2 regions of the Arthrobacter sp. DualSoilB13 genome follow, and region 1 is predicted to be linked to the other one. Evidence: riboswitches for the same ligand, from Rfam matches in the RefSeq annotation. Region 1 holds a riboswitch; the other holds the start of a gene.
What was found. A riboswitch is a leader RNA that binds a small molecule or an ion and turns the genes downstream of it on or off. The one in region 1 is predicted to bind glycine.
Positions count from the first base shown of each region.

Region 2: linked by a shared signal. The riboswitch ahead of gcvP (aminomethyl-transferring glycine dehydrogenase) and the one ahead of gcvP (aminomethyl-transferring glycine dehydrogenase) in region 1 are both predicted to bind glycine.

Region 1 covers NZ_AP035865.1:4,111,194-4,127,283, forward strand. Annotated here, with positions in the region: gene gcvP (aminomethyl-transferring glycine dehydrogenase) at 1-2,454, opposite strand, end outside; glycine riboswitch at 2,604-2,702, opposite strand; gene ACZ5J0_RS18990 (PucR family transcriptional regulator) at 2,778-4,307, opposite strand; gene ACZ5J0_RS18995 (MFS transporter) at 4,471-5,853, shown strand; gene speB (agmatinase) at 5,850-6,845, shown strand; gene mscL (large conductance mechanosensitive channel protein MscL) at 6,978-7,442, shown strand; gene ACZ5J0_RS19010 (ACT domain-containing protein) at 7,612-8,490, shown strand; gene ACZ5J0_RS19015 (MFS transporter) at 8,756-10,105, shown strand; gene ACZ5J0_RS19020 (GntR family transcriptional regulator) at 10,210-10,893, shown strand; gene ACZ5J0_RS19025 (aspartate/glutamate racemase family protein) at 10,890-11,699, shown strand; gene ACZ5J0_RS19030 (amidohydrolase family protein) at 11,728-13,155, shown strand; gene ACZ5J0_RS19035 (maleate cis-trans isomerase family protein) at 13,164-13,898, shown strand; gene ACZ5J0_RS19040 (hypothetical protein) at 13,924-14,115, opposite strand; gene ACZ5J0_RS19045 (NAD(P)(+) transhydrogenase (Re/Si-specific) subunit beta) at 14,283-15,656, opposite strand; gene ACZ5J0_RS19050 (NAD(P) transhydrogenase subunit alpha part 2) at 15,653-16,021, opposite strand; gene ACZ5J0_RS19055 (Re/Si-specific NAD(P)(+) transhydrogenase subunit alpha) at 16,021-16,090, opposite strand, start outside.
Region 2 covers NZ_AP035865.1:943,832-959,921, forward strand. Annotated here, with positions in the region: gene ACZ5J0_RS04540 (amidohydrolase) at 1-589, opposite strand, end outside; gene ACZ5J0_RS04545 (cyclodeaminase/cyclohydrolase family protein) at 680-1,339, shown strand; gene ACZ5J0_RS04550 (MFS transporter) at 1,450-3,000, opposite strand; gene ACZ5J0_RS04555 (TetR/AcrR family transcriptional regulator) at 3,074-3,613, shown strand; glycine riboswitch at 3,707-3,804, shown strand; gene gcvP (aminomethyl-transferring glycine dehydrogenase) at 3,985-6,831, shown strand; gene gcvT (glycine cleavage system aminomethyltransferase GcvT) at 6,845-7,993, shown strand; gene gcvH (glycine cleavage system protein GcvH) at 8,317-8,703, shown strand; gene ACZ5J0_RS04575 (L-serine ammonia-lyase) at 8,877-10,289, shown strand; gene ACZ5J0_RS04580 (hypothetical protein) at 10,332-10,583, shown strand; gene ACZ5J0_RS04585 (DNA/RNA non-specific endonuclease) at 10,599-11,420, shown strand; gene ACZ5J0_RS04590 (lipid II:glycine glycyltransferase FemX) at 11,529-12,617, shown strand; gene ACZ5J0_RS04595 (peptidoglycan bridge formation glycyltransferase FemA/FemB family protein) at 12,728-14,044, shown strand; gene ACZ5J0_RS04600 (threonine/serine exporter family protein) at 14,072-15,559, shown strand; gene ACZ5J0_RS04605 (siderophore-interacting protein) at 15,671-16,090, opposite strand, start outside.

The DNA.
Region 1 (16,090 bases):
CGTGACACCCGTGCGTGCGGTCAGCTCGCGGAGGTCCAGGATGCACTCGTGGGCTACCAGTCCGCCCTCGCCCGTGTACAAAACCGGGAAGTGCTCATCCAGGCGGGAGGCAACGTAATTGGCTGCGAGCAGCGCGGACTTGGTGGCTTCGGTGAGACCCTGGCCGCCCATGAGCTTCACGTACGCCCAGGAAATCGGCAGAACGCCGGCAGAACCATAGCGGGACGCCGAGATGGCCACCCCGTGTCCTTCCTCGTGCGTCGCTTTGTTCGCATCGCCTGGCATGAACGGAGCCAGGTGTGCCTTCGCAGCAACAGGGCCAACGCCCGGTCCGCCGCCACCGTGCGGGATGCAGAAGGTCTTGTGCAGGTTTAGGTGGGACACGTCTCCACCGAACTTGCCCGGCTGCGCCAAGCCAACCAGCGCGTTCAAGTTGGCGCCGTCAACGTACACCTGGCCACCCGCTGCGTGGACCGCGTCGCAGACCTCGCGGACGTCGGCGTCGTACACACCGTGCGTGGACGGGTACGTGATCATGATGCAGGACAGGACGTCCTTGTTCGCTTCGATCTTGGCGGCCAGGTCCGCGTGATCAATGGTGCCGTCAGCAGCCGTGGCCACCACAACAACCTTCATGCCGGCCAGCACCGCGGAGGCAGCGTTGGTGCCGTGAGCCGAGGCCGGGATGAGGCAGACATTGCGCTGCTGGTCTCCACGGGACAGGTGGTAGCCGCGGATCGCCAGCAGGCCCGCGAGCTCGCCCTGGGAACCGGCGTTCGGCTGGATAGAAACTTGGTCGTAGCCCGTGATCTCGGTGAGGTCGGCCTCGAGGTCTTCGATCAGTTCGCGCCAACCCGCTGTCTGGTGGTCCGGAGCGAACGGGTGGATTGACGCGAACTCCGGCCAGGAGATGGCTTCCATTTCCGCGGTGGCGTTCAGCTTCATGGTGCACGATCCCAAGGGGATCATGGTTCGGTCCAGCGCGAGGTCCCGATCGGACAGCTTGCGGATATAGCGCAACAGCTGCGTCTCGGAACGGTGCGTGTTGAACACCGGGTGCTGCAGGAAATCAGAGGTGCGGACTACGTCTGCGGGCAGTTCGAACCCTACTGCGTCCCCTACCGGGCCGGCACCAAAGGCGACGGCCACCGCGGACAGGACCTCCGGCGTCGTGGTTTCATCCACCGAAACCCCCACGGTGTCTGCGTCGATGAGCCGCAGGTTGATGCCGCGGGCTTCGGCAGCAGCGATGACCTTGTCCGCCTTGCCGGGGACGCGGACCGTGAGGGTGTCGAAGAAGGAATCGGCGACGAGTTCACGGCCGGCCTTCTGCAGAGTGGTAGCCAAAACCCGGGCATGGCCGTGGACGGTTTCAGCGATCGCCTTCAGGCCTTCGGGGCCGTGGTACACCGCGTACATCGACGCAACGATGGCGAGCAAAGCCTGCGCGGTACAGATGTTGGACGTCGCCTTCTCGCGGCGGATGTGCTGCTCGCGGGTTTGCAGCGCCAGGCGGTAGGCGGGCACTCCTGCGTTGTCCTTGGAAACGCCCACGATGCGGCCGGGAAGCGTGCGCTCCATGCCTTCGCGGACGGCCATGTAGGCAGCGTGCGGGCCGCCGAAGAACAGCGGAACTCCGAAGCGCTGGGCGGTTCCGACGGCGACGTCCGCGCCCTGCTCGCCCGGGGGCGTGATGAGGGTGAGCGCCAGCAGGTCGGCGGCGACGGTGACCAGTGCTCCGCGTTCCTTGGCGTCGGCGATCACCGCAGTGTGATCGAACACCCGGCCCGAAACGCCCGGCTGCTGGAGCACGATGCCGTTGATGTCGCCTTCCGGGAGACCTGCCGACAGGTCAGCGATCTCCACCTCGAAGCCCAGCGCCTCGGCACGGCCCTTCACGATGGCGATGGTCTGCGGGAGAAGGTCAGCGTCCAGGACGGTCTTGCCGTCCTTTGCCGTCTTGTTCTTGTTGGCGCGGCGCATCAGCAGCACAGCTTCAGCAACAGCAGTTGCTTCGTCCAGCAGGGAAGCATTCGCCACCGGCAGTCCGGTGAGGTCCTGGACCATGGTCTGGAAGTTGAGGAGCGCTTCAAGGCGACCCTGGGAAATTTCCGGCTGGTACGGGGTGTAGGCCGTGTACCAAGCGGGAGCTTCGAGGATGTTGCGGCGGATAACCGGGGGCGTGACGGTGTCGTAGTAGCCCTGGCCGATCATCTGCACGGCGGTCTTGTTCTTCGAAGCCAGCTTGCGCAACTCTGTGAGGACCTGCACCTCGGTGAGGGCATCGTTCAGCTTCAGCGCTGTGTCCTGGCGGATGGAATCGGGGACCGCGACGTCCACCAAGCCGTCGACAGAGTCGTAGCCGATGGCCTTGAGCATGGTGTCAACGTCGGCCTGGCGCCTGGCGCCGATATGCCGGTCCGCGAAGGCGGTGGGGGTTGATTTAACAGTCAAGAGGAACTCCATGATTCAGGCGCCCACTGAGCGCCACGATGATGTGGGGTTCCTCCCCGCTCTGTATTGGACCTGAGAGATTCCGCAGGGATGGTCTCCTGCTTGCACCGTCGGTGAGCCCGGTTGCCCGGACTGCTTTCCAGAGTTGCCTAACCGCGGCGGTACATGGGCCTGAGAGATTCCTGGGGAGGATTTGCTCCTACGGCGCCTGACTGGATGTACCGGCAGGACTCTCCCGCCGCAGATCAAAAGCGTTGCGCCACCATGAGTGACACGCTTCACACCATAGCGGGTAGTTTCGAAAAAGCGCAAGCAAGGTGCGGCTACTGGTGCATGGTCTCGTGAATCTGCAACGCGAACCAGAGTTGCGCCACCGTGGAGGTCTCACCCATGTCCAGCCCCGTCAGCTCACCGATTTTTCGTATGCGGTAGATGATTGTTTGCCGGTGCGCGAACAGGGCGGCAGCCGTCTTTTGCCAGGAACGCTGCGAGTTCAGATAGGTCCGCAAGGTGACGATGAGATCGCCGTCCTGGCTCTGCTCGTAGTCAAAAATTGGGCCCAGCAGTCGCCGGACCAGCGCCGTTCCTTCCTCAAAACCCGTCATGCCCAACCACGATGGTCCCTGCGCATAGTGGGCGACGTCCAGCTTGTTGGCCTTGGCCGAGCCGAGAGCCCAAAGGGACTCCTGAAGAGCCCGTTGCAGCCCCGCAACGGCGGCCGGGGCACTGATGCCGATGACGGTTTCCGCGCCGGCGCAGTGCGCCAGGACGTCGTCGTCCACATCAGCTGGGACCACCACATGCAGCCTGTTGTTCCGCTTCAAGGACGCTGACGCAACTCCGTGCCGCCACAGTTCGATGTGCACGCCAGCCAGCCCACCGCCGTCGTCCGCTTGCTTGACAGCGTCCAATTCCCTGGCAGCGTCCGCCGACATGGAGGCGAGCACGAAATCCCGGGCCGGCACCTCAAAAGCCGTCAGCCGGCTCTCCATCTCGGCCACTCCGAGGCGTCCCTCCATGGCCTGCATCAGGAACTCGCCGGCCAGCCGGTGGCGGCCTTCCAACGACAGGACGATGCGCGAAAGCTGCAGTCCCAGCACGGTCGCGGCATGGAGAAGTACGACGGCGTCCGGGTGCGGTTCGCTGTTGGGCAGCACCACCAGAAGCGCGTTTGCATGGGTGGGAATGTCCATGGTCAGCACGTGCCTGCCGCGGATCCGGTGCCACTGGAAGTTCTTGCCGGCCACAGAGACCCGGCCGGGAAGCGGGGCCCATTCGTCGGCCAGGAAGTCCGGGAGCCGCTGACCTTCGGGATGCCACGGATGCAGGCAGCGGCGGTCCACCACGAACAGCTCTGCGTCGAGCTCCGTGGCAAGCCGCTGGACAAGGCTCTGCCAATGATCCTCGGATGCCCCGACAGTCCGGAGTAGATCGTAGACCCGCGCTGTCTGCCGGAGTCGTCGGGATTCTTCCACCAACGACGCCTCAGCAACCGAGCGGGCGATCGCGATGAACGGCAAGGGATACGGGATGTTGAGCAGGGGCAACGGCAGCCTGTCGCAAGCGGCCAGGAATTCCGCGGTCAGGGGCGGCGCGTGCATCTTCTCGCCGATGGCCAAGGCGCTGGCGCCGGAGTCCATCAAGGCTTCGGCGAGCGCCACTTGCCCGTCAGCGTCAGCTGGAATCGAGAGGCCATTGGTCATCATGAGCTCGCCGCCTGTGACCCATTCCCAGAGCCGTGGCAGGTCCGAGGTGTGGGCCCACGTGATGCGGTTGTCGGCGCCGCCAGATCCGGCCAGGAGCGTGAGGCCAAGCTGCGGCTCGGCGACGAGTTCGGCGACGGTGATTGCCATGGGTGGACTCCTGTTCTGTACGTTGATGGGGCGCTTTAGACAAAGGTATAAGAGACTTCATCATTTGTATTCAAAGTGCAGATAGCCGGAGTGACGCGGGTCACCAAGAATTGAAGTACTTACTCCCCCCGCTCCCCAAGAGCACTCACGAGAGAGGGTTGCAATGAGCGCAACAAGCAACCTCATTGACGATGCCCCACTGACCACGTTTCACAAGAAGCTGACGTTCTTCGCCTCCGGCGGACCGTTCATTGATGGGTATGCCCTATCCATCATCGGCATCGCCCTGATCACCATGACGCCGGGGCTGCAGCTCAGCACGGCTGAAATCGGTTTGATCGGCGCGGCCAGCTTGGTGGGCATTTTCTTCGGCGGTGCCGTCTTTGGGTGGCTCACCGACAAGATCGGCCGGCACAAGATGTACATAGCCGACCTCATCGCGCTGGCCGTCTTCTCCCTCTTGAACGGCTTCGCGACCGAAGTGTGGCAGGTTGTCCTGTGCCGCTTCTTCCTTGGAATGGCCATTGGCGCCGACTACCCCATCGCCACCTCCCTTCTGGCAGAGTTCCTGCCGAAGAAGCACCGCGGCCGTCTGCTGGGCGCCACCTTCGTGGTCTGGGCCGTTGGCGCGGCCGTCGCGTACGCCGTCGGTTATCTGCTTCGGGACATGGGTCCGGACGCCTGGCGCTGGATGGTCGCCAGCCCTGCGATCTTCGCCATCATTACCCTGCTGTGCCGTCTCGGCACCCCAGAGTCGCCTCGCTGGCTGCTCTCCCGAGGCCGACGTGATGAGGCTGACGCAGTCATCAAGAAGGTCTACGGGCAGCAATACGGGCTGAGCGATATCGCTTCTGACAGCGAGGGTCCCGCCAAGCAGGGCCGGTTCCTGGATATCTTCAGGGGCCAGTATTGGAAGCGCACGTTGTTTGTCTCCATCTTCTGGACGGCCCAGGTGATCCCGCTCTTCGCCGTCTACACGTTCGCCCCGGACCTTCTGGCATCTTTCGGGATGCACGGCGACGCCAACCTCTACGGGGGATCGTTCCTGATCTCCATGTTGTTCGTGGTGGGTGGCATTCCCGGCCTCTGGCTCGTGGAAAGAATAGGTCGACGCAAGTTGCTCCTTTGGAGCTTCGGCGTCATCGTGGTGGCACTCGCCATCCCGGCCTTCATTCCCGACGTCCAGGCCGCACCGCTGTTCATCGCGTTGGCGATCTTCGCGCTGGCTTCCGGCGCCTCCAGCTTCCTCGAAGTTGTCTACCCCAACGAGCTCTTCCCTACGGAGGTCCGCGCAACGGCAGTGGGCTTCGGCACGGCAATCAGCCGCATCGGCTCGGCGGCCAGCACGTACTTGATGCCCATCGCCATTGTGAGCTTTGGTGCCGCCGGTTCCCTGCTCATCGGCGCCGTCATCTCTCTGGTTGGCCTGATAGCGACGTTCTTGCTCGCGCCGGAAACGGCCAACAAGTCCCTCTCAGAACTCACCAGTAAAAAGAAGCCGGGCACCCCGGAGTCCCACAAAGTAACCGAAGGATCCCTGTCATGACCACTCACCAGCCCATTGGCCCCGTCGATGCCACCAAGGTTCCCCGCTTCGCAGGATTGGGTACCTTCGCGAGGCTGCCGCAGATCGATCGCGTTCCCGACTACGACATCGCGATCGTCGGCGTCCCGTTCGACGGCGGTACCTCCTACCGTCCCGGCGCCCGGTTTGGCCCGGCCGCAGTCCGCGAGGCCTCCCGCCTGTTGCGCCCCGGATACCACCCCGAGCTGGACGTCGAGCCGGTCAACGAAGTCCAGGTAGTGGATGCCGGCGATATCGCGTGTACGCCCTACGACATCAGCCGGGCAGTGCGCGAGATCGAGGAGCAGGCCCGCCCGCTGATCAGCCAGGACAAGAAATTGATCTCCATCGGCGGCGACCACACCATTGCCCTCCCCATGTTGCGGGCCCTCAACACAGTGCACGGCCCCGTTGCACTGCTTCACTTCGATGCCCACCTGGACACGTGGGACACCTACTTTGACCAGCCGGTCACTCACGGGACCATCTTCCGCAGGGCCTTCGAAGAGGGGCTCCTGATTGAAGACAAATCCATGCATGTAGGCATCCGTGGCCCGGTTTACGATCGCAACGACTTCCTTAAGGACCACGAGTTCGGCTTCCAGATCATTCGCTGTTCTGACCTGGATGTCATCGGCGTCCCGGCGGCCATTGACCAGGTCAAGCAGCGGTTGGGCGATACTCCCGTGTACGTTTCCATCGACATCGACGTCCTGGATCCGTCCTACGCACCGGGCACTGGCACGCCTGAAATGGGCGGACTGCATTCCCGCGAACTTCTGGCACTGCTCCGCGGCCTGAACGGCATCAACATCGTAGGCGCCGACGTCGTTGAAGTAGCGCCCGCCTATGACCACGCCGACATCACCAGCGTGGCCGCGGCAACCGTGGTGTTCGACCTGCTGGCTCTCATGGTGAACAGAGGGAAGGGCGCAAGGGTTTCCCAGCGCGATCTGGAAGCAACGTCCGCCTGATCCGGAACGCCCAAGCTGGAATCCAGTGGGGGTCCGGCGGCCAAAGACACCGCTTGACCCCCACGTGAAACCCCGGAGTGGTAGTTTGATCTCTGCTGAGGCAGACACCCGCACCCAATCGGAGGACCATCCATGTTTAAGGGTTTCAAGGACTTCATACTTCGCGGCAACGTGATTGAGCTGGCCATTGCCGTCGTCATCGGCAGTGCCTTCACCGCTCTTGTCGGAGCCTTCACCAACCACATCATCAACCCCGTGATCGCTGCCGCCGGCGGCATGAACGCCGAAGGACTGGGCTTCAAGATCTGGGAGAACAACCCCGCTACGTTCGTTGATTTCGGCGCCGTGCTGACCGCCCTGGTGACGTTCGTGATCACCGCGGCCGTGGTGTACTTCATCTTCGTGGCACCCATGAACAAGATCAACTCCCTGGTCAAGGACCGGCTCTCCACCGAGGAGCCCGAGGAGGAGCCGCTGCCTGCAGATACTGCGCTGCTGGCCGAAATCCGCGATCTCCTGAAGGACGCGGCCGCCGCCCGCAACGCAGGCCAGGGTTCGGACCTCGACCCGGACCTCGATTCGGACCGCATCCGCTAGGCCCCGCTCTCCGCGATCGCCCCTTTCCGGTTGCTTCACTGAACCCGGTTGCTTGAAGAACCCGGCGTTCTCCTCGCGAGAACGCCGGGTTCTTTGCGTTCACTGGGCTGTCCCCGGAACGTGACGCACAGGCAATCGGTTCGAAACAGGGGCAGGGCAGCATGAAAGCATGAAGCCCAACCCGAGCACTCCCGTCACCGCGGACCTCCTCTGTGATGTCTGCGGCCAGTTGCCCGAACCGCCCAAGGCCCGCCTCACCCTCGCCAACATCGCGGTCATGCTTCCCATCGAGCTCCTGGTCCATGCCGCAGTGGTGGAAACCCATCTGCCCTACGTGGCCAAGGTCCTGTTGCTGGCGGTCACGGCCACCGTGCTGGTCATCTGGGTGGCTGAGCCGTCTGCCGCGAAGGTTCTGCGGCGTTGGCTGCACGGCGCAGCCCTTCACCAGCGCAGGCAGCTTCATCTGGCGCCCTCGCTGTGGCGCGCGCGTACCCTGCTCCACGACCAGCCGGGATCACTGCAGAAAATCACCCAATCACTCGCGAAGTTGGACAGCAACATCCTCAGCCTGCATGTCCATGTGACGGCCGGAGCCGGTATGGAGGGTGCGGTGATGGACGAGTTCGTGCTCTCGGCACCGGGGAGCGTCACCGAACAGGAACTGCTGAAGGCACTGCACGACGGCGGCGGGCGTGAGTCCCAGGTTTGGCCCACCACCGCACTGGCCATGGCCGATGGCCAAACCAAGGCGCTGAGCCTCGCCACAAGGGTCGCCGGGAATCCGCAGGAACTCCCCCTGGCTGTCGCCGAGCTTCTTTCCGCGAAAGTAGTTCCCATCGATCCGGAACGCCCGGGCAGCGAGGCGACAACCGGCGTCGGGCCTTCAACAGACATCCTCAAGATCCCGACGGCCTGGCATGGACCACTGGTCTTCTCTCGTGCTGGCGAGCCGTTCACTCCGGCAGAATCGGCGCGTGCGCACCGGCTCGCCGAGCTGGCAGAGATTCTGGCATACAGTTCGGCCTCAACGGAGGGACAGCGGGGTTAGGCAGGGCGCCGCAACGGGCTCGGTCACATTCGGCGGGGAGCGCAGGTATACCAAAACCCTTGACAGTGCCGCACATCACATCTAGTTTTGTTTTTGGGATCCCAAAGCGGGATCCCAAATGATCCCGCTTCCGGCTGTGGTTCCGCCCCATCGATGGGCAGGCCCACAACAGCTGCCGCCGGCGCGGGTCAGGCTGCAGCGGTATCCCGCCCGGCTCATCCCCCCAAGACATTCCATCCCGTTGACTCCTAATGAAGGAGAAGCTGTGTCTCCCCAAAACACCCAACTGGCAACCGAGGAAACCCAGGAGAACGAGCCCACATCCGGCAAGAACGGCGTGCAGCGACGCACGAACGTCCGCTGGAAGCTCTTCATCCTGCTTCTGGTCCTCGTCGCGGTCAATTACATAGACCGTGGTTCCATCTCCGTAGCCCTCCCCATCATCCAGAAGGAATTCAACCTGCCTCCCGAGCTCGTCGGGCTCTTGTTGTCGGCCTTCTTCTGGACCTATGCCCTGATGCAGATCCCCGTCGGTTGGCTGATCGATAAGTTCGGCCCCCGCAAAATGGTCACCGCTTCCTGCATCGGCTGGGGCGCGGCCACGGCCGCTTCCGGTTTCGCTGGCGGATTCGTCAGCATGTTCATCGCCCGCCTGGGTATCGGCGTCACTGAAGCCGGCGTCATGCCGGCAGGTGGCAAGCTCAATGCCATCTGGATGCACAAGAAGGAACGTGGCCGCGGCGCCACCATCCTCGACGCCGGAGCTCCCCTTGGCGCGGGCCTGGGCGGCATCCTCATCACCTGGCTGATCGCGTCCACCGGCAGCTGGCGGATGTCCTTCATCATCGCCGGAGCAGCCACCATCCTCATGGGCCTTGCAGTCTGGTGGTACATCCGCGACAACCCCCGCCAGCACAAGGGCGTCAATGAGGCAGAAGCCGCCTACATCGAGGCTTCCCACGCCGAGGACGATGCCGAGGCCGCAAAGGAAGGCGCCCAAGGCAAGCGCGCGCTCCTCCCCTACTTGAAGTTCCGGTCCTTCTGGGCCATGTGCTTCGGCTGGCTTGGCTTCAACGGCGTCTTCTACGGTCTGCTGACCTGGGGTCCGCTTTACCTGGCACAAGCCAAGGGCTTCGACCTCAAGACCATCGGCTGGTCCACGTTCGTCATCTTCGGTGCCGGCTTCGTCGGTGAAATCCTCGGCGGCATCATCGCCGACAAGTGGCGCGCCTCCGGCGCATCCGCGAACCTCGTCATGCGTACGCTGCTGGGCATCTCCAGCGTCGTCGTGGTGAGCGGCCTCGTAGGTGTCACCATTGTCGCGGACCCGATCACCGCCGTCGTGCTTCTCTCGGTGGTCCTGTTCTTCCTGCGCTGGGTTGGCCTGTTCTGGTCCATCCCGTCCATCCTTGGTGGCCGGACCAACGCCGGTGTCCTGGGCGGTGCCATGAACTTCAGCGGCAACATTGCCGGATTCGTCACCCCGATTGTGGTAGGCCTGATTGTCGGGGCCACCGGCTCCTACACCTGGGCACTGCTGTACTTTGTTGGATCCGCCGTCATCATGGGCATCTCGGTGCTGGCACTGGATTACAACAAGCGACTCCCGGTCTGACTCGCATCGACCGGTCCGGCCGGACGGTCCTGAACCGCCGGATGGCCGGATGCCCGTCGGGTCGCCGGGCGCACTGCCTCACACATTACGAATTGGAGCTGGACATGCTTGCCGCAGAAGACACGAAGAACACTGACCGCCCCCTCCGGGAGTCTGTGCGTGACACGCTCCGTTCCAGGATTTTTGAGGGGCACTATGCGCCCGGCACCCGGCTGGTGGAACGCGATCTCGCCGCCGAATTCAATGTCTCCCGCCTTCCCATCCGCGAAGCCCTGAGGATGCTCCGGCAGGAGGGCCTGATCCGCGACCGCGCCGGCCGCGGCTCCGAGGTCAGCGGGCTGAGCCCCAAGGACGTGGAAGATCTCTTCGATGTTCGCCAATCCCTTGAGGTGCTTGCCTGCCGCCTGGCCGCCAAACGAGCCACCGTGACAGATCTCGAACACCTCCAAGGCCTCCTGAACGAGGCCGACCGCTGCCTGGCCAAGGGCTCCATTCTGGAAGCCCACCGCGCCAACAGCGAATTCCACGATGCCATCACGCGCATCGCCAACAACGATTTCCTCCGCTCCGCACTGGAACCCCTGCAGGGACGCATGCATTGGCTCTTCCGCCATGTCAGCGACCTCCCGGAACTCATCCAGGAACACCGCGACCTCTACGCCGCCATCGCCAGTGGCGATCCAGACCGCGCCGCCGCGCAATCGGCGTCGCACATCGGCAAGTACCGCGAGCAGTTCCCGCAGGAGTCCAGCGCGACGGAGCCCAAGCTGCAACGGAAGAAACCATGAAACTCCTGGTCATCAATCCCAATATCAGTGACGACGTCACAGCCCTGATCGAAGCCGAAGCACAGCGGTCGGCGGGTCCGGATACCGAGTTGATCGTGCGGACCGCCGGGCACGGCGTCGAATATATCGAGACGCGCTTCGAGGCACTGATCGCTGCGGGTGCGGCTGCCGAACTCATCGCCGAATACGGGCACGACGGCGGCACTCACGCCGGGGACGAACCCGGCGGAACCGCGGTGGACGGCGTTGTGGTGGCTGCCTTCGGAGACCCCGGCATGCCGGCCTTGAAAGAGCTGGTGGACGTACCGGTCATCGGCATCACCGAGGCCGCCCTGTGCGCAGCAGCACTGCAAGGCCACAGGTTCTCCATCATCGCCATTTCGGACCGCATACAAGCCTGGTACCTCGACTGTGTTGAACGATTCGGCTTCGGTGGCCGCCTGGCCTCCATTCGCTCCATCAACCAGAGCCTGAACTCGATCGGCTCCGTACAAGCCGATTTCAAGGAAACCCTCTTGGCACTTAGCCGGCAGGCCGTCGACGAGGACGGCGCCGACGTCGTGATCCTCGCAGGTGCACCGCTCGCCGGACTGGCCCGGGAACTTGAAGGCCACATCCCCGTGCCGGTGGTTGACGGTATCTCGGCCGGCATTCGTATGACGGAGGCCGTGGTGGCCCTGCGTTCCGGCGCCCATCGCAGCGGTTCGTTCGCAGCACCGCCGGTGAAGGCCAGGCGGGGCCTGTCGCAAGACCTCGACGCCGCCTTGGCCACAGCGCAGTCGGCCCACCGCCCTGCCACTGTCTAGAACTTTTCAAGAACAAAGGAGGACGACGATGTCCCAACTCCCCGATCTCGTCATTGCCCACGGCACCGTGGTCAACAGCTTTGGCCGACAGGACGCCCATGTAGTGGTGGACGGAGGCCGCATCATCGAGCTCATTGACGCCACCCAGCCCGTTCCTGCCGCCGTCCGCACCGTAGAAGCGGTGGGTCAACTGGTCATTCCCGGCGGCGTGGACGGCCACTGCCACGTGGCCCAAGTGACCGGCCGCTTCCGCACCCTGGATGACTACCGGACCACCTCCACCGCTGCGCTGTGGGGTGGGACCACCACCATCATTGACTTCGGTATTCCACGCGACGCCCAGGAAACTCCCCTGGATGCCGTCCTGAACAAGAAACGGCTCGCCGCCGATTCACGCTGCGACGTCGCACTGCACGGGGCAGTGGTCACGTGGGACGAGACCGTCCCGTGGCAACTGGAGCAACTGGCCGCCGAGGGTGTTCGGTCCGTGAAGATGTACACCACCAACCGTGGTTCCACCATGGCCGATGGAGATACGGTCCTGAAGGTCATGCGCGAAATGGTTCGCCTGGACGGCCTGACCTACATCCACGCCGAGCACGACGCCATCATCACCGACTGCACGGAACAACACGCCTCCGATGGCCTGATCGGGATCGAGCACCTGCACCGGACCCGGCCGGAACTCGCCGAGGAAGTATCCGTCAAAGAGACGCTTGCCATGGCCGAGTACACCGGGGCTCCCGTGTACTTCGTGCACCAGTCAACACCCGGCGCCGTGGACCTGGTGACCGAGGCCCGCGAGCGCGGGCAGGAGGCGTACTCCGAGACGTGCCCGCACTATCTGACCCTCGATGACACTGTCTACGGTTCGGCGTTTCCCGAGTGGTACGCGTGCTGCCCGCCCATGCGCAGCGCCGAAACAGTGGCCGCTCTCAAAGACCGCCTTGCAGCCGGAGCCATCCACACGGTTTCCTCGGACCACTCCTGCTACGACCTCTCCCAAAAACGCGAGCGCACCGACGATGTCCGCTACATGCCGCACGGCCTGCCCGGCGTTGAGACCCGCATGCCGGTGAGCTTCACCGCTTTGGTTTCCGAAGCCGGCGGATCCGTGGAGGACTTCGTGGAGGTCTTCTCTGCCGGCCCCGCACGGATCAACGCCGTGCCGCGCAAGGGCGCAATCGTGGAAGGTTTCGACGCCGATCTGGTGGTCTTCGATCCCGTCAAACAGCAAACCGTCGACGGCGGCGCGCTGCACATGGGAACTGATTTCTCGCCCTTCGAGGGGAAGACGCTGAACGGCTGGCCCGCCGTCGTCGTCTCCGCTGGTCGCGTGGTACTCGACGGCGACGGTTTCCATGATCCAGGGCCCGTGGGACGTTTCGTTGCCCGAAACGGCTTCACCGAACACCGCGACTCGCTGGCCGTGCCCGTTTCTACGCTTACTCTCTAGGAGCCACCATGCCTTCCAACAATCGCGCCACCCGGATCGGAATGATCGTGCCGTCCTCCAACACCTGCCTGGAGCCGCAGACGTACCGGATCCTCGGCGATCGCCAGGACGTCACCATCCACTCAACGCGCATCCCGGTAACCCGCATTGCCTTGGACGATTCCTCGGACAAGCAGTTCGATTCCTCGGTGATGCGTGCTGCGGCCGAGCTGCTGGCCACGGCTAATGTGGACGTGATCGCCTGGAACGGTACCTCGGGATCGTGGCTTGGCGCTGCGCATGACCATGCTTTGGTCCGCGAGATCACAGAGGCCACGGGCATCCCTGCCACCACGTCCACGCTCGCTTATCTTGACGCGTTCGCGTCGTTTGGAACCGAGCGGATCGGGCTGTTCACGCCCTACACCGCCGACGTGAACGAGTCCGTGATCTCGTCCTATGCCCGTGAAGGGATCAAGACGGTCGACCACCGGCACCTGGACCTCAGCGACAACGAGTCCTTCGCGCGGGTCACCGACCAAGAGATGCTTCCTGGGTCACTCGAGTTGGCAGCTTCGCACCCGGATGCCTTGGTCTACCTATGCACCAACCTGTACGGCGCCAACATCACGGCGGAGGTGGAAAGCCGCACCGGAGTACCCGTTCTCGATTCCGTGGCGGTCACCCTCTGGCATGCCCTGAAGTTGGCGGGAGCCCCACTGCTCGACGCGAAGTGGGGCCGTTTGCTGGCTGACGCTGTGTAGCGTCAGCCAGCTCTCCGGATCCAGCTCAGTTGATGAGCTGGATCCGGATGCCTGCGCCGCGTTCCTTCACCACCATCCGACGTTCCACTGCTCCCGTTTGGGTGAGCCATACAACGCTGCCGTCAGATGTCACGGCCTCCACTACGCCCTGGTCCACGATCTCGTCGCCGCGCCAGATCTGAACTTTCAGACCAACCAGCGACCTCCAGTTGGTCACACTCTTTCCCCTTGCTTGTACGAAGGGTGCTCCAAATAACGAATCCTTCTTACGGTGCTGCAATGGGTGGCTCCTAGCGTCCTGGACAAACTTTCTGTACAGGAAGTGTGCCGTCGCCGATGCTCACATGACGCGAATACCAGGCCCAGTTGTGTGACCTGCGTCAATTACAGCGCTTTGACCGCCCCCAGCACCTTGGTCAAGGAGTCCTTCGCGTCGCCAAACAGCAGGGTGGTCTGGGGCTCATACAGGAGCTCGTTCTCAATACCGGCAAATCCGGGGCGCATGGAACGTTTGAGGAAAACCACCTGCCGGGCGTCGGCGACCTCCAGAATGGGCATGCCGTAGATCGGAGACCCCGAGGTGGTTTTTGCGGCAGGGTTCACAACATCGTTGGCCCCAACCACCAACGCGACATCGGTGGTCTTGAACTCCGAGTTGATGTCGCTCATCTCCTTCAAGGACTCGTAGGGCACGTTAGCCTCGGCAAGGAGTACGTTCATGTGGCCCGGCATGCGCCCGGCCACCGGGTGGATGGCGAAGTCCACCTCAATTCCGCGTGACTCCAAGGCCGAGGCCAGCTCCGCGGCAGTGTGCTGGCCTTGGGCCACTGCAAGGCCGTATCCCGGGACGATGATCACCCGCTGTGCATAGCCGAGCAATACTGCCACGTCCTCCGCGCTGGAGGATCTTACGGGCCGCTCACTGACGGTGGTTGAACCTGCGGTAGATCCGCCCTTGAAAGCCCCAAACATGATGCCTGCAACACTGCGACCCATCGCGGCAGCCATGGCGCGGGTGAGGATGGTGCCGGAAGCCCCCACCAGCGTCCCGGCCACCACCAGGAGGACATTGCCTAGCACCAGTCCGGACGCCGCGACAGCCAGGCCAGTGAAGGCGTTCAGGAGTGAAATGACAATCGGCACATCCGCGCCTCCCACCGGCAGCACCAGCAGGATTCCGGCACCAAGACCCAAGAGCAGCAGGAGCAGCGCCACCACCAACCAGCCGTTCAGGATCACCACAATTCCAGCACCCACTGCGGCAAGCAGCACCACGGCCATCAAGGCTGGTAACCCGGGAAATGTCACCGGCCGGGTGGTCATGAGCCCTTGAAGTTTGGCGAAAGTGACACCGGAGCCAGCAAAGGACACCGCACCCACCAGCAACGTGAAGACAATGGCCAGGCGAACCCACGGATCGCCCGAATGGGAGAGTTCCAGCAACGCCACCAGCGCCGCAGCACCACCACCCACACCGTTGAAGAGTGCCACGAGCTGCGGCATCTGGGTCATGTGCACCCGGCGGGCCACCGGCGCTGCCACACCCGAGCCCACAACGATGGCCCCCAGAATCCAAGGGATGTTGTCCAGTTTCACAGAGACAAACACCGTCACCACAGCCAGCAGAGCGCCAAATGCTCCGATCAGGTTCCCGCGCCGGGCAGTCCGTGGTGAACTTAGGCCCTTAAGGGCGAGGATGAAGCAGGCCGCCGCGGCGAGGTACAGCAGCGAGGTCCACGTGGGGTTCAGAAGGGTCATGGCCGGCGCTCCTTCTTCTCCGGCTCCACGGTGGCGGCCGGCTCCGCGCCTCCGCGGCCTTCAGGAACGGCAGCGTTCGACGGCGGCCGCTGCCGTCCGCGGAACATCTCCAGCATCCGGTCGGTCACCACAAAACCACCCACGAGGTTAGCCGTGGCAAGGACTACGGCCAGCAGCGCAACTGCCAACACCCACGGGTCAGCGGCCTGTCCCGCCACAATGATGGCACCCACCAGGATGATGCCGTGGATGGCATTGGCGCCTGACATGAGGGGCGTATGCAAGGTGCTGGAGACCTTGGAAACAACTTCGAAGCCCACAAAAACAGCCAGCACAGTAATCGTTAGCAGGCTCATGCCATCCATTAGCGCACTCCTTCACTACCGGGTTCGCTGCCGGGTTCGCTACCGGGTTCGCTACCGGGTTCACTGCCA
Region 2 (16,090 bases), 1.2 Mb from region 1:
CGTGGCCACCTCGTCCGTGCAGGGTGATGTTGAGGGAATCGGCGGACGCCATGGTGACGCCGGGCCGGATGCCGAACCAGCCGGCGGGGAACGGGGCAACATGTTGGCCCAAGACGATATCTGGTTTCGGCACCACGTTATACAGCCCGTCGGCAACCATGGTTGCTGCCCCGCCGCCCCATTCCTCGGCCGGCTGGAAGAGGGCGATCAGGGTGCCCTGCCACTCATCACGCCGGCCCGCCAGAACCTCCGCCGCGCCTACTAGGCAGCTCACATGCACGTCATGGCCGCAGGCGTGCATGACAGGCATGTCTTTGCCCTCATGATCAACACCCATCGCAGTGCTTGCGTAGTCCAAACCCGTTGTTTCCTTGACCGGCAACGCATCCATGTCAGCCCGGAGCATCACCACCGGCCCGGGCCCATTGTCCAGAACACCAACAACGCCGGTCTTTCCGATATTGCGATGAACGGTGAAGCCAAGATCTTCAAGATGTCCCGCAGCGATCCCGGCTGTTCGGGTCTCCTGAAAGGACAGTTCGGGGTTGGCGTGCAGGTCTTTGTAAAGCTCTTCGAGGTCAATGGTCATGAGTTTGCCCTTTTCGTTCGACGCCATAGTTTGGCCAGTGTATCCAGCCCATAAATGCAAAGTCTGGGAAGCCCCGGCACACTGGAGGGCATGAACCATTCCGAATCAGTCACCACACAGCTGTCCACTGTTGAGGAGTGGACCAAGGCGCTGGCAGAATCCAGCGGGTCCCCGGGAGGCGGTGCTGGAACCGGGGTGATGCTCTCCATCGCGGCGTCGTTGACGTCCATGGTGGCCGGATATACCGAGCCGGAAAAGTCGCAGCACCAACAGCTCGACGGCATTCACTCCCGTGCCCTCAAACTCCGGCAAACTGCCCTGCAACTAGCCGATGACGACGCTTCCGCTTCCAATGCCTTCGGCGCCGCTTTCCGCCTGGATCCCGGACCTGAACGCGAGAAGGCCATCCATCAAGCCTCCGTCGATGCCGCTAAGGCATCAGCGGTGCTCGGGGAGCGGGCCATTGATGCCATTGAAGACCTCGGGTGGCTCGCCGCCAACGGAAATCCTGCGCTGATCGCCGACGTCGTAGTGGGTTTCGGGGCACTCCGGGCAGCCATAGCCGGGGCCCGAACCAACGTAAGCTTCGACCTCGCATCCCTGACCTCCGCCGGCGCCACGCTGCAGGAAGTCAGGGAACAACACCCGGACTTGTGGAACACCGTCAGCCAGCTCAGCGAAGCCCTCGACAGAATCGACCAACTGACTGCCGGCGTCGACAAGAAAGCGGCGCCGACCGAAGCCTTGTGAGGCCCGGTTTGCATGGCAAGTCCCTACGGAACCATGCAGAGCGGGCCTCACAACGGCATTACTGCGCCTTTGGCGCTCTGCCTATTACTGCGCCTTCGGCGCTCTGCCTATTACTGCGCCTTCGGCACACGCCGGAGCACGACGGCGGCGAGCACTGCCGCGCCAGCCATCAGTACCAGCCCAATCGCCGCAGTGATGTGGACGCCGGACTCGAAAGCTGTCCGGGCGGCATGTGTCAACGCCTCCGACAATGGAGCCGGAAGAGCGCCCGCCGCATCAACAGCACCGGCGAGGGTTTCACCGGAATTCCCGGCGGCCTGCTCGGAGATGCCGTCCGGCATGATCAGGTTGTGCTGGTAGGACGCCGTGAGGATGGAGCCAAGTACTGCCGTTCCCAGGAGCGACCCCAGCTCGTAGCCGGTCTCGGAGATGGCCGAGGCGGCGCCGGATTTGTCGGCCGGCACCGATGCCAGGATGAGGTCATTTGAGATCGTCTCCGCCGCGCCAACCCCCACGGCCAACACGGTGAGCGCCGACAACAGGAACACGGGGCCGCTGCCGTGATCGCCCACTACGACGATCAGATAACCCACAGCGCTGAGCGTCAGGCCTGCGGCCACAACGAACCCTGGCCGCACGCGCTTGACCAATGGCACCACCAGTAGTCCGGCGATGACCGTGGCCAGGAGGGCGGGAATCATGGCGATACCGGCCTCCATGGGGGACTGGCCCTCAACGAGTTGCAAGTGCTGTGCGAAGAAGTAGATGAAACCCGTCATAGAGAACAGGGACAGCACGTTCGCCACGATGGCCGTGCTGAACACCTTGTTCTTGAACAAGGCAACATCCAACATGGGGTTCTCGATCCGCTGCTGGCGACGCACGAACAGGATGCCCATCACCACGCCAAAGCCCATGAAGGCTGCTGCGGAGGCTCCGAAACCATGAACCGCGAATTCCTTGATCCCGTATACGAACGGCGCCATGGTGACGACGGACAGAACGATACTGCGCACATCCACACGTCCCGGGTTGGAGTCCTTGGACTCCGGAATCAGGACCCGGCCGAAAGCCAGCAGGGGGAGGAGTAGGAATGCTGCAACCAGGAAGACGGCGCCCCACCAGAAGTGCTCCACCAGCCAGCCGCCAAAGATCGGGCCAAGGGCGGCGCCACCGGAGAACCCGGCTGCCCAGACAGCGATCGCCAAGCGGCGACGGTTGGGGTCGGTGAAGATGTTCCGGATCAAGGACAACGTGGACGGCATCAACATGGCGCCGAATACACCAAGACCGGCGCGCCCGGCGATCAACCATTCAGCGGACGGCGCGAATGCTGTAGCAGCCGACACCGCCGCGAAGCCCGTACTGCCGATCAGCAGCAGCCGCCGTCGTCCGATCCTGTCGCCCAAATTGCCCATGGAGACGAGCAGCGCTGCGAGGACCAGTGGGTACGCATCAACAATCCACAGCAACTGCACGCCTCCGACATTCAGGGAGCGGGCAATCTCCGGCAAGGCAAAGGTGAGCGCGGTGTTGTCGACGGCCACCAGCAGCACCGGAAACATCAGGAGTGCCAAGGCCGTCCAGTCGCGCCACGGTGCCGCTTGGCCCTCGACGGGGTGAGCGGAACGGGGTGCTTGGGTTGAGGACGGCGAGAACATGGATTCAACTATACCGTCCAGACGGTATAGTTTCAACTATAGCCCCCATGAACCTTTAGGGAATGATGGATACATGCCACGAAAACCAATTGCCCGGGACGCCGTCCTGGATGCCTTTGAAGCCCTCCTCATTGAAGTAGGGGAGCGGGCTGCCACACTCGACGCCGTCGCCAAGCGGGCAGGCGTGTCCAAAGGCGGACTGCTCTACCACTTCCCCAACAAGGAAGCGCTGATTACGGCCCTTTTGAAGCGCCTGGACCTGCTGGCCGATGAAGATACTGAACTCATGAAAGCGGCGCCGGATGGTTCAGCGGCATACTTCATCAGGTCCTCTCTCTGGGCAGATACGCCCATGGACCGGGCATTCGTCGCCGCTACCAGGCTGGCTGAGGTGGCTCACGAGGAAACCCGCCGCAGGTTTGCCGCAATTCAGCAGCGGTGGCTTGACGTGCTGGCAGATGACGTCGGACCAGAGGTTGCCAAGGCTGTGAGCTATATGGGCGACGGACTCTATTTCAACGCGATCTTTGAAGGTGGCCAGGACGGCGGCAACGCCGGGCGGGAGGCCGACGTCGAAATCCTTCTGGGAGTCCTTGAACGCCTGCGGAAGTAGCAGCCCATCCATTTGCTGCTGAGGCCCGAGCGTAGGACAATTAACTCTTGTGGCGTGCCCTACATGGCGCCCATACACAACTGAACATGCCTTTGATCTGCGGCGGGAGAGTCCTGCAGGCAAGTGATGCAGGCGCCGTAGGAGCAAACCCTCCCCAGGAATCTCTCAGGCCCAAGCACCGCCGCGGCGAGGCAACTCTGGAAAGCAGCAGGTACTCAGCCCACCCACGGGCAAACGGGTACTGTGCTCACCGACGGTGCAAGCGATGGTTGTTCACGCAACGCGCGGAAACTCTCAGGTCCAATACAGAGCGGGGAGGAACCCAGCCGCTGTGGCGTACCCAAACGCCGCCCAAGTAATGGAGTTCCTTCGTGACGGTTAGTTCTGCCTCCACCACCTTCGTCGATCGGCATATCGGCGCCCGCCGCCAGGCCGACATTGAGACCATGCTCAAGTCCATCGGCTATGACACCGTCGATTCGCTGGTCGACACCGCCGTCCCGAACGATATCCGTCAGGATGTTGCCCTCACCCTTCAGAACGCACTGAGTGAAGTTGAAGTTTTGGCTGAGCTGCGCAAGCTCGCCTCCAAGAACAAGACTGCCGTGCAGATGATCGGACAGGGCTACTACGACACCGTGACGCCGCCGGTGATCCGCCGCAACATCCTGGAATCGCCCGCTTGGTACACCGCCTACACCCCTTACCAGCCGGAAATTTCGCAGGGCCGCCTCGAAGCGCTCCTCAACTTCCAGACCATGGTCCAGGACCTTGTTGGCCTGCCGATTGCCAATGCGTCCCTTCTGGATGAAGCAACCGCTGTTGCCGAGGCCGTGCTGATGATGCGCCGTGCCAACAAGAACAAGGCCGCGCAGGATGGCAAGACCGTCCTGGACGCCGACTGCCTGCCGCAGACCATCGCGATCGTGAAGGGCCGCGCGGAAGCGCTTGGCTTTGAGGTTGAGGTTGCTGACCTCTCGCTTGGTCTCCCGGAAGGCACCATTAACGGTGTTGTCCTGCAGCAGCCCGGCGTCTCCGGCCGCGTCTTTGACCACTCCGAGGTCATCGCCGCAGCCAAGGAACGCGGCGCACTGGTCACCGTGGCTGCAGATCTTCTGTCCCTGACGCTCATCACCCCTCCCGGTGAGCAGGGCGCCGACATCGCCGTTGGTTCCGCGCAGCGACTGGGCGTTCCGCTGTTCTTCGGCGGCCCGCATGCTGCGTACATGGCCGTCCAGAAGGGGCTGGAGCGTTCCATGCCCGGCCGTCTGGTGGGCGTTTCCAAGGACGACGCCGGTGTCCCCGCCTACCGCTTGGCGCTGCAGACCCGAGAGCAGCACATCCGCCGCGAGAAGGCCACCTCCAACATCTGTACTGCGCAGGCGCTCCTGGCCATCGTCGCGTCGATGTACGCCGTTTACCACGGCCCTGAAGGCCTGAAAGCGATCGCGGAGACCGCGCACGGTCACGCCCGTACCCTTGCAGCGTCCCTGAAGGCGGCCGGCGTCGAGGTCCTCCACGGTTCCTTCTTCGACACCATCACCGTCCGCGTCCCCGGTAAGGCTGCGGAGATCGTGGCCGCCGCTGAGGCCAAGGGCATCAACCTCCGCGGCGTTGACGCCGATGCTGTTGGCATCTCTGTAGACGAGACCACTACATCTGAGATTGTCGGCGGTCTCCTTGAAGTCTTTGGTGCTTCGGTAACCGAAACCGCTGAAGGCTTCGCCCTGGAATCCTCCGTGGAGCGCACCAGCGATTTCATGCAGCACCCGGTGTTTAACACGCACCGCTCCGAAACCCAGCTACTGCGCTACATCCGCAAGCTCTCTGACCGCGACCTCGCGCTGGACCGCACCATGATTCCGCTGGGCTCCTGCACCATGAAGCTCAACGCCACGGCAGAGATGGAAGCCATCTCCTGGCCGGAATTCGCCTCGATCCACCCGTTCGCTCCGGATTCGCAGACCGAGGGTTGGCGTGATCTCATCACCGACCTCGAAGCGCAGCTGACTGAGATCACCGGCTACGACCAGGTGTCCATCCAGCCGAATGCCGGTTCGCAGGGTGAGCTCGCTGGCCTCCTGGCCATCCGCGGCTACCACCTGTCCAATGGCGATGATCAGCGCAACGTGTGCCTCATTCCTGCTTCCGCGCACGGCACCAACGCTGCCTCGGCAGTGCTCGCCGGCATGAAGGTAGTGGTTGTTGCCACCGCTCCGGATGGCACCATCGATCACGTTGACCTCAAGAACAAGATCGAAGCCAACCGCGACGCTCTCTCCGCCATCATGATCACTTACCCGTCCACGCACGGTGTGTACGACGCCGACGTCCGCGAAGTCTGCGACGCCATCCACGAGGCCGGCGGCCAGGTGTACATCGACGGCGCCAACCTCAACGCGCTGGTTGGCTTGGCCCAGCCGGGCAAGTTCGGCGGCGACGTGTCCCACCTGAACCTGCACAAGACCTTCTGCATCCCGCACGGTGGTGGTGGACCGGGCGTTGGCCCGGTAGCGGCGAAGGCACACCTGGCGCCGTTCATGCCCGGTGATGCCGCGTCTTGGACTGAGGGCAACGACGTCCCGATTTCCGCATCCCGTTTCGGTTCTGCCGGCGTTCTGCCGATTTCCTGGGCGTACGTGAAGCTCATGGGCGGCCAGGGTCTCACCGAAGCCACCAAGTCCGCGTTGCTCGCTGCGAACTACATCGCTTCACGCCTCAACGAGTACTTCCCGGTCCTCTACACCGGCGAAGGCGGACTTGTTGCCCACGAGTGCATCCTCGACCTCCGTGAACTGACAGCCAAGACCGGCGTCACCGCTGAGGACGTTGCCAAGCGCCTCATCGACTTCGGCTTCCACGCACCCACCCTGGCCTTCCCGGTAGCGGGAACGCTCATGGTGGAGCCCACCGAGTCCGAGGACCTTGCGGAGATCGACCGCTTCATCGAAGCCATGATCGCCATCCGTGCCGAGATCGACCAGGTTGCCCACGGCGACTTCTCCGTGCAGGATTCCCCGCTCCGCCGCGCACCCCACACGGCTGCCGCCGTCGTAAGTTCCGATTGGGACCGTTCCTACCCGCGTGAGCAGGCCGCCTTCCCGGTCCACCACCTGAAGCAGGACAAATACTTCCCGCCGGTGGGTCGCATCGACGGCGCAGCTGGCGACCGCAATCTGGTCTGCTCCTGCCCGCCAATCGAAGACTTCGAAAACTAAGGGGTTCCGGAAAATGACTGAGAAATACACAGCCCTTTACGAAGAGCACAAGAAGCTCGGCGCGTCCTTCACCGACTTCGGGGGCTGGCAGATGCCCCTCAAGTACTCGTCCGAACTGGCCGAGCACCACGCCGTCCGCAAGGCCGCAGGCCTGTTCGACCTCTCCCACATGGGCGAAGTCTGGGTCACCGGTCCCGAGGCCGCCGCGTTCCTGGACTACGCCTTGGTAGGCAAGATCTCCGCCATGGCCGTCGGCAAGGCCAAGTACTCGCTGATCTGCCAGGAAGACGGCGGCATCATCGATGACCTGATCGTCTACCGCCGGGCCTCTACCGAAGAAGGCTCGGACAAATTCCTGGTGGTACCGAACGCAGGCAACGCTGCGGTTGTGGCGTCCGCGCTGCAGGAGCGCGCCGCCGGTTTTGACGTCGTAGTTGAAGACGCCTCCGCTGAGACCTCGCTGATTGCCGTGCAGGGTCCCCTCGCCGAAGCCATCCTGCTCCGCCTGGTGCCCGCCGAACAGCACGCACTGGTCACCGAACTCAAGTACTACGCGGCGGTGGAAGTACCGTTCACGTTCGACGGCGGCACGCAAGACCTGCTGCTCGCCCGCACCGGATACACCGGCGAAGACGGCTTTGAGATCTTTGTGGCCAACGAATCAGCTGCCGCACTGTGGCAGGCGATTGCGGCTGCCGCGAATGAAGGCGAACTCACCCCGGCCGGCCTCGCCTCCCGCGATTCCCTGCGTCTCGAAGCCGGAATGCCCCTCTATGGCAACGAGCTCTCCCGTGAAGGCAACCCCTTCGCAGCAGGACTCGGTCCCGTAGTGGCATTGTCCAAGGAAGGCGACTTCGTCGGCAAGGACGCACTGGCTGCACTGAAGGCCGACGGCGCCGGCTCCACCAGCGGACGGAAACTCGTTGGCCTGAAGGGCCTCGGTCGCCGTGCCGGACGCAGTCACTACCCGGTCCTCAAGGACGGCGCAGTGATTGGCGAAGTCACCTCCGGCCAGCCCAGCCCCACGCTCGGCTACCCGGTAGCGTTGGCGTATGTCGACGTCGAACACTCAGAGCTTGGTACCGCGCTGGACATTGACCTGCGGGGTAAAACTGAGCCCTTCGAAGTGGTCGCACTGCCGTTCTACAAGCGGGTTCGCTGAATCAGTCGCCTTCGGCCGGCGGGTCCGACCTCCTCTGCATGCTCGGTCGCATGTGCGCCCGCTGAGCGGACGCGATGCTCCACGGGGGCCACGCCGTCCGGGTTCCCTGGCCGAGCTTGCGAGGCGAGGGGGACGGTGGGGAGCATGCTGCCGGAGGCCGGACTCGCGTGGCCGTGCGGTGGGGGAGCGGATTCCGGAAGCGTGCGTCAAAGCGACGAAGGAGCAGCACGCGGAGGAATTCGGTGCCACACCGCCAGGCCAACCACTCAGACGGCCCACACGCGACACAATTAGATGTAGCCACTACACGTAAAGGAAACAGAATGCCCAAAGTAGCGCCCGAACTTCAGTACTCCGACGAGCACGAGTGGGTTTCACGCGGAGACGGTAACTCCGTGTCCGTTGGTATCTCCGAGGTTGCCACCGACGCACTGGGTGACATCGTGTACGTCGACCTCCCCGAGGTTGGCTCCACGGTGACCGCTGGCGAGACCTGTGGCGAAGTTGAGTCCACCAAGTCCGTCTCTGACCTGTACTCGCCGGTCACCGGTGAGGTCACCGAGATCAACGACGCCGTTGTATCCGACCCCGCCCTGATCAACAACGATCCCTACGGCGCCGGTTGGTTGTTCAAGGTCGCCGCTGAGTCCGAGGGCCCGCTGCTCTCGGCTGAGGAATACGCCTCCAAGAATGGCGGAGACCTCTCCTAACTCCCACCCCGACCAAGTCCGATTCGGGGGTTCGCTGCGGGCTGTGCCGTGCGCACGGCATGTTCTGCAGCTAGACCCCGAATTGGGCGCCGGGCTGACCGGCACACGGGGGGCGGCCCTCCGGTAGGACCATCTGCCGGACCGTTTTCAAGCTTTGTTAAGGAATCCCGACCATGGCTGTTGGCGTTTTCGATCTGTTTACTGTGGGTATTGGCCCGTCGAGTTCTCATACTGTGGGGCCGATGCGGGCCGGGGCGGTGTTTGCCCGGGAGCTCAAGGACGCTGGTGTCCTGGGTTCGGTGGCTTCGCTGCGGGTTGATTTGTATGGTTCGTTGGCTGCGACGGGCCGGGGGCATGGGACCATGACGGCTACGTTGCTGGGTTTGGAGGGTTATCACCCTGAGCTGATCCTGCCGGACGAGGTTGAGGAACGGCTCGCTGCGATCGCCGAGACGGGTGTGCTGAATCTGGCTGGTGCTTCGGGTGGGGGTGTGGAGTTGCCGTATGCGGTGGAGGATATGGTTCTTCATCCGTTGACGGTGTTGCCGCGGCATACGAATGGGATGAAGTTTCAGGTCTCTGATGCTGAGGGGAACGTTCTCAGGGAGGCGACGTTCTTTTCGGTGGGTGGTGGGTTCATTGTCCGGGAGGGTGAGGAAGACGCGGCCCTGGAGGATCTTGAGGAGTCGAAGAAGGAGTTGCCGTTGCCGTTTAGGACGGCGGCGGAGTTGATGGGCCGGTGTTCGTCCAAGGGGTTGGGCATTAGCGACATCATGTTCATCAATGAGCGTGCCAGCAGGTCTGAGGAGGAGATCCGTGAGGGTCTTCTGCATATCTGGGCCGTGATGGAGGCCTGTGTTGAAACGTCGTTGAAGCGTGAGGGTGTGTTGCCTGGGGGTTTGAAGGTTCGTCGTCGTTCTCCTGATTGGTTGGAGCGGCTCCTGAAGGAGGACAAGGACCGGAATGATCCGAAGTATTGGCAGGAGTGGGTGAATTTGATCGCGTTGGCGGTCAATGAGGAGAACGCTTCCGGTGGCCGGGTGGTGACGGCGCCGACCAATGGTGCGGCGGGCATTATTCCGGCGGTGTTGTATTACGCGTTGAACTATGCCCCGGGCATGGACAAAGCTACCCAGCGGGACCGGGATGATGTGGTGGTGAAGTTCCTGCTGGCTGCCGGTGCTGTGGGGGTTTTGTATAAGGAGCAGGCGTCCATTTCGGGTGCTGAGGTGGGGTGTCAGGGCGAGGTGGGCTCGGCGTCGTCGATGGCTGCTGCCGGGTTGGCGGAGGTGATGGGCGGTACGCCGGGTCAGGTGGAGAACGCGGCGGAGATCGCCATGGAGCATAATTTGGGGCTGACGTGTGATCCGATCGGGGGGTTGGTGCAGATTCCGTGTATTGAGCGGAACGCGATCGCGGCGGCGAAGGCCATCAACGCGGCGAAGATGGCGTTGTGGGGGGATGGGACGCATCGGGTGTCGTTGGACGAGGTGATCGTGACCATGCGGGAGACGGGCAAGGACATGTCCCATAAGTACAAGGAAACCGCGATGGGCGGCCTGGCCGTCAACGTCGTCGAATGCTAATTCTGTGGGCTGTGGGTTCACAACTGTCTCTGGGGGGACCGTATGAATGATCAAGTAAATCCCATTGTTCCCACGCTTTGGGAAGCCGCAGTGGTGGGGGCCGGGGTAGTGTCACTGCTTCTGTTGGTAGCTGCCCTGATCCTGGTACTTCGCACTAAGTCCTTCTCACCGGGCGTTCGGTTCGCATTGGCGCTATTGGCGTTTGCTGTCCCCGTCGCCGGCCCAGTGGCGGCCGTTGTGGTGGCACTTCTTGAGCAGCGAAGGGCCCGGCGCCCTATTACTGTCAGCCCCTGATGTCATGCTGTATCCATGAGCGGGGGATACAGCAGGGACTTTCTGCGGACACGGCTTGAACTGCCCAGTCCGGCGGCAACCACCATTCTTTTGGACTACACCCACTTCTCCGTGCGGTTCCGGGTTGCCCGGAAGCTCGCGGCAATTGTGGGGGTGAACATCAACGGCAAGGATCTGGTGCCGCTGGCCCGTGAGGGGTCATGGCATGTGGATGACAGAATCCCCCGGGAGCAGCAGGCCGGCCCGGATCTGTACAAGAACAATGCGTTTGATCGCGGCCATCTGGTCCGGCGCCTGGATCCGGTGTGGGGCGATTCAGCAACGGCGAAGAAAGCCAATCAGGACACCTTTAGTTACACCAATGCGGCACCACAAATTAATGACTTCAATCAGGGCAAGGAGCTCTGGGTGGGGCTCGAAGACCACGTTCTTGGCCATGCTGATGCCTATGACGCAAAGCTGAGCGTGTTCACGGGGCCGGTGTTTGTCGATGACGACCCCGTATATCGGGGTGTTCAGATCCCTCGAAAGTTTTGGAAAATTGCGGCATGGACCAACGACGCCAAGCTGGCCGCCGTCGGCTTTGTCCTGGACCAGTCACCCATGCTGGGCAAGGTGGAGCTGAAGAAGGCAATCGTCCAGCGGCTCCTTGAGGGCGAGCCACCGCCGCTGGGCCCCTTCAGGACGTTCCAAGTGCCCATCGGGCAGATAGCGGATCTGACCGGGCTCAGCCTCAGCAGGCTGATCAATGCGGATCGGCTTGTGAGCGGCCAGCGGGAATCCGGCGTGGAACCCAGGGCCATAGAGCTGGAGAGCATGGAGCAGATCAGGCTCTGAACCGTGGTGATCCAGCAGAATCGGGCGATATCCACATACCCCGATAGACTTGGGGCTGCATGTCCGCATGCGCACTACGCTTTTGAACACTGCACCAAAACCCTGAGATTGGACACGGCCACCTTGCGAGAATTTACCGCCCGCTTTGCCACCGCCGAGGAAATCGATAACTGGGACAAGCACGTCACGGCAAATCCGAACGGCGGCAACATGCTGCAGTCGGACGCCTACGCGGCGGTCAAGGACGGAAACGGCTGGCTCGTCCGGCGGCTCGTCGTGGAGACTCAGGAGTACTCCAGCTACAACCTGCTCCTGGAGAAGAAGTTCCCCGTAATGGGTCGGCTCTGGTACCTGATCAAGGGACCGGACGTCCTGGAGGTCAGTGACATTCAGCCGGCCCTGAAAGCAGTGGCCGCGCTGGCTCGCGAGAAGAAGATGAACGTCTTCAGCATCAAGATCGAGCCTGACATTGTGGACTCGGCTGAGGCCGTGGCAGAACTTAATGCCGCCGGACTGGTCAAAGCTCCCAACATCCAGTCCAATGACTCCACGGCTCTGCTGGATATCTCCGCGCCGGCCAATGAAGTCCTCCGCAGCATATCCTCGCGTGCCCGTAATGCCGTGCGTAGGGCGGAGCGTGAAGGCTGCGAGGTAGTTCAGGCCGAGCCGGGCGAGGACAGCTACCGCAAGCTCTACGCCCTCATGCGGAACACCATGGACGCTAAAGGCTCCATGCCGCTGCGGAGCTACGAGTACTACTCCAGGTTCTGGGAAGAGTTCTGCAGCCGTGGGCAGGGCCACTTCTTCTTCGTATATGAGGACGGCGCACCTAGCGTTGGTGCATTCGTCATCAATTACGGATCGAAAGCGACGTACAAGGACGGCGGCTCTACCCAGAACCGCAAGCAGTACGGCGACTCCCATCTGGTCCAATGGGCAGCGATCCAGCGTATGCAGGAGCTCGGTTGCGTGGAGTACGACTTCTGCGGCACACCCTCTGCTGACCGGATCAAGGACAAGAGCCACCCCCTGTACGGACTGGGATCGTTCAAGACAAGCTTCACCAAAACCGTGACGGACTTCGTGGGTTGTTATGACCTTGTCCTGGGCCCCGTCCGCCACAAGCTGTGGCTCAAGGGCGCTGAGAAGGTGTTCAGAAGGCTCGAAACCAGGCGTACCGGCGGTCAGTTCTACTGACGGCCACCCGCAGCCAGCACGCCAAATTCAGGCCCGCCCCGGCCACCAACGGGTGCAATCTACTTTTAGGTGAGGTAATTTCTTTGACTCCGATTGAGGCTGGAACCGACATGGAATTCGTGATTCTCAGTGACGCTGATTTCGAGACGTTCGCCAAGGGACACCCGCAGGGGAGCTTCATCCAGTCCATGGATCTGACGCGTTTCCAGCGCGCCCGTGGGCAGGAAGTGGAACTCTTCGGTGTGACACGCGGCGGCCCCCTCGTTGCTGCGGGCAAGCTGGTGTACACGTCCAACCGCATCGGGTACAAGACCGCCGACTGCGCCAAGGGACCCCTGATGGACTACAGCGACCCCACAGTGGTGAGCTTCGTCGTCGAGCGGTTGAAGAAGCATGCGGCCTCCAAGAAGGCTGCCGAGCTGCGCATTTCGCCCAACATCCGGTACATCGCGCGGGACGAAGAAGGCGCCGAACACCCCGAAGTTGAAGACAACCGCCCGCTGCTGAAGGAGCTCAAAGGGCTTGGCTTCACGCACCAGGGCTTCGACATGAACTTCGCCAATATCAACTGGATGTTCATCAAGCAGCTCGACGGGATTGCTGACTCCGAAGAGCTCATCATGGGGATGAACTACCGCACGCGCAAGGCCATCCGTAAAGCCGAGAAAAACGGCGTCTACCTGGAACAGGCCACGCTGGAGACGCTGGACGATTTCTACAACGCGCTGAGCACCGCTGGTGATGAGAAGGGCTTCACGTACCGCGAACGCGAGTACTACGAGCAACTCCTGCGGAATACCTCCGATGAGTTCACCAAGCTCATGATGGCCAAGATCAACATTCCCGAGTACCGGGCCTCCATCACGGAGCGCCTGGAAGCCGAGTCCAAGACCTTGGCCGATCTGAAGCGCGAGGTCGAGGAGACCGGCAGCAAGAAGAAGGCCAACCGGGTCAAAGTGGTCCAGGACCTGGTGGACAGCTACGAGCGCAGCCTCAAGGACATTGAACGCTTCCCCGATTCCGTGGGTGTGGCTACGGTGGCCGCCATCCACTTTGCGTGCTCCGGCGACGAACTGGTGTGCGTCATTGGCGGAACAGTGCAGGACTACATCTACTTCAACGGCGCCACGTCCCTTTACTGGGGCATGATGCTGCACGCGTTGAACAACGGATACTCGCGCTACAACTTCTATGGCACGTTCGGTATCCAAGGCCAGGATGAAACCGGCCATGGAGGCTACGAATTCAAGAAGGGCTTCGGTGGCGAGGTGGTCCAGTTGGTGGGCGATTTCGTAGCGCCGGTGAACCCGCTCATCTTCCATGGCTACCGCGCGGTCAGGAAGCTCGCAGGGGCCGCCCAGTCAGTTCTGGGACGATTGCCCCTTGAGAAATTGCCGGTAGTAGGAAAATTTCGGAGGAATCGCTAATCACACAAGCCAAGGGAGGATCACCGCGTGACTGAACGCCCCGACGGGTCCGCCAACAGGCCCCATACCGACGGGTTGCCTAAAACCCAGCCGTTGCGGCCATCCCAGGTCCGGCAGAACGTCAACGCCAAGCGCATGCTGATGCGTTTGGTTCAAGGCGATAGCCCGCCCACCGCACCCATGAACATCGTGGACCGGTTGGCCGGAAGTCCTTACGCCAACCCCACTATTCAAGTGGTGGGTGTGGACGCTTCGGCCCGCAAGACCATCGACTTCGCTCTGCATTTGGCCGAAGTCATGTTCCGTTATGGTGCAGGTGCCCTTGAGGTGGAGACCAGCATGATTGCGGTCACAGCAGCTCTTGGCCTTAAGAACGTTGAAGTGGACATCACCAACCAGTCGGTGGCCATCAACTATGCGCCCAAAGACCAGACTCCCATCACGCTGCTGCGTGTAGTGCGCTCCTGGACCAACAACTACGCCGGCCTGGCCCAGGTGCATCAGTTGGTCACGGACATCGTGGCAGGGGGAGTAGGCCGTGACGAAGCCGTGCGCAGGTTGAACGAGATCATCCGCAGCGCCAAACCGTTCCCCCGGTGGATGGTCACCATTGCGTTCGGTATTTTCTCGGCGGTATTTGTTGGCGTACTGGGTGGGGGACTGGGCGCGTCGGCGGTTGCCTTCTGCTCCAATATCCTGATCAGCCTGCTCTCCCGGCAACTTGCCCGGTGGCGCACAGCGGACTTCTTCAACACCATGGCGTGCGCATTCCTGGTTACCTTTATTGCCCTGATGCTGCGGTGGGCGGGTGTGGACATTGCTCCTTCCATTGTGGTTGCCGGCGGAATCCTGCTGCTGCTGCCAACGGGTCGACTTGTCTCATCCGTTCAAGACGCGATCAACGGCTTCCCGGTAACGGCGGCGGGCCGCTTTCTTTCCACGGCACTGACATTCGGTGCGATCGTGGCAGGTATCGGCGTCGCCGTGGTGGTGGGAACGCTCATGGGCAGCGCCGTCCTGGACGTCACGCAAACCTTCCCGGACGCGTATCCGCTGTGGATCCAGGCAGTGCTCATTGCCATCGCGGTGGTGGCCATCGGCGTCACCGAACAGACTCAAATGCGGCTGTTACTCCCGACGGCGGCAGTTGGCATAGTGGGCTTCTTCGTCTTGTGGGGGGTGGGCGAAGCCGGCCTTGGCGACCGCTTGTCACCAGCGGTCGCCGCCGTGGCCATCGGCTTGTTGGGCCGTGTAGTGGCGCTCAAACTCGGGGCACCGCAGCTTGTGGTGGCTGTTCCAGCTGCACTGATCCTGCTGCCAGGTCTGACGATCTTCCGCTCCATGTACGCGCTCACCGTTGAGGGGGGCAACATCCTTCTGGGTGCGGGTGGAATGCTCAACGCCGGCGCCATAGTGCTGGGAGTGGCGGCGGGCATTGTGCTGGGCGACAACTTGGCCAGACCGCTCACGAAGGGGTTGTCCAGCAACGAACGGCGCAGGGTACGCAGGCGCTAACCACAAAAGCCGAACGGCGCTGCCCAATGAGGCGGCGCCGTTCGGCTTTAAGAAGTGACGCTTGATCTGTCCTGAGTCTGGATCTGTCCTGAGTCTAGATTTGACCTGAGTCTAGATTTGTCCGACGGGGAGCTTCTTTTCTGCCTGGAAGACTTCCTCCACGCGACCCTGCGCCCAATACCCGGAGAGCGATACCTGCGAACGCTCCAAGCGGCGCTGCACGAAGAAGATCTCGCGGAGACCCTTCATGTAGCCCCGCTCGCCGTGAGCGAAGACATCCACTCGTCCCGGCAGCCATTCGGTGTTTCTTAGTGCTTCAAGGAGCAGGTGGCTGGATCCCGCCTGAATCCCTTTGCGCAGCAGCCAGTGCAACTCCACACCTGCGGGTGCGGAAATCGGAAGAATGTCCGCCTCGTTGTCCACTTCAAGGAACACGGTGCCGCGGGCATCCGGAGCAAGGGCCTCAACACAGGCCGCAATGGCCGGTATGGCGGCGTCGTCGCCGGCGAACAGGTACCAGTCGGCGCCAGG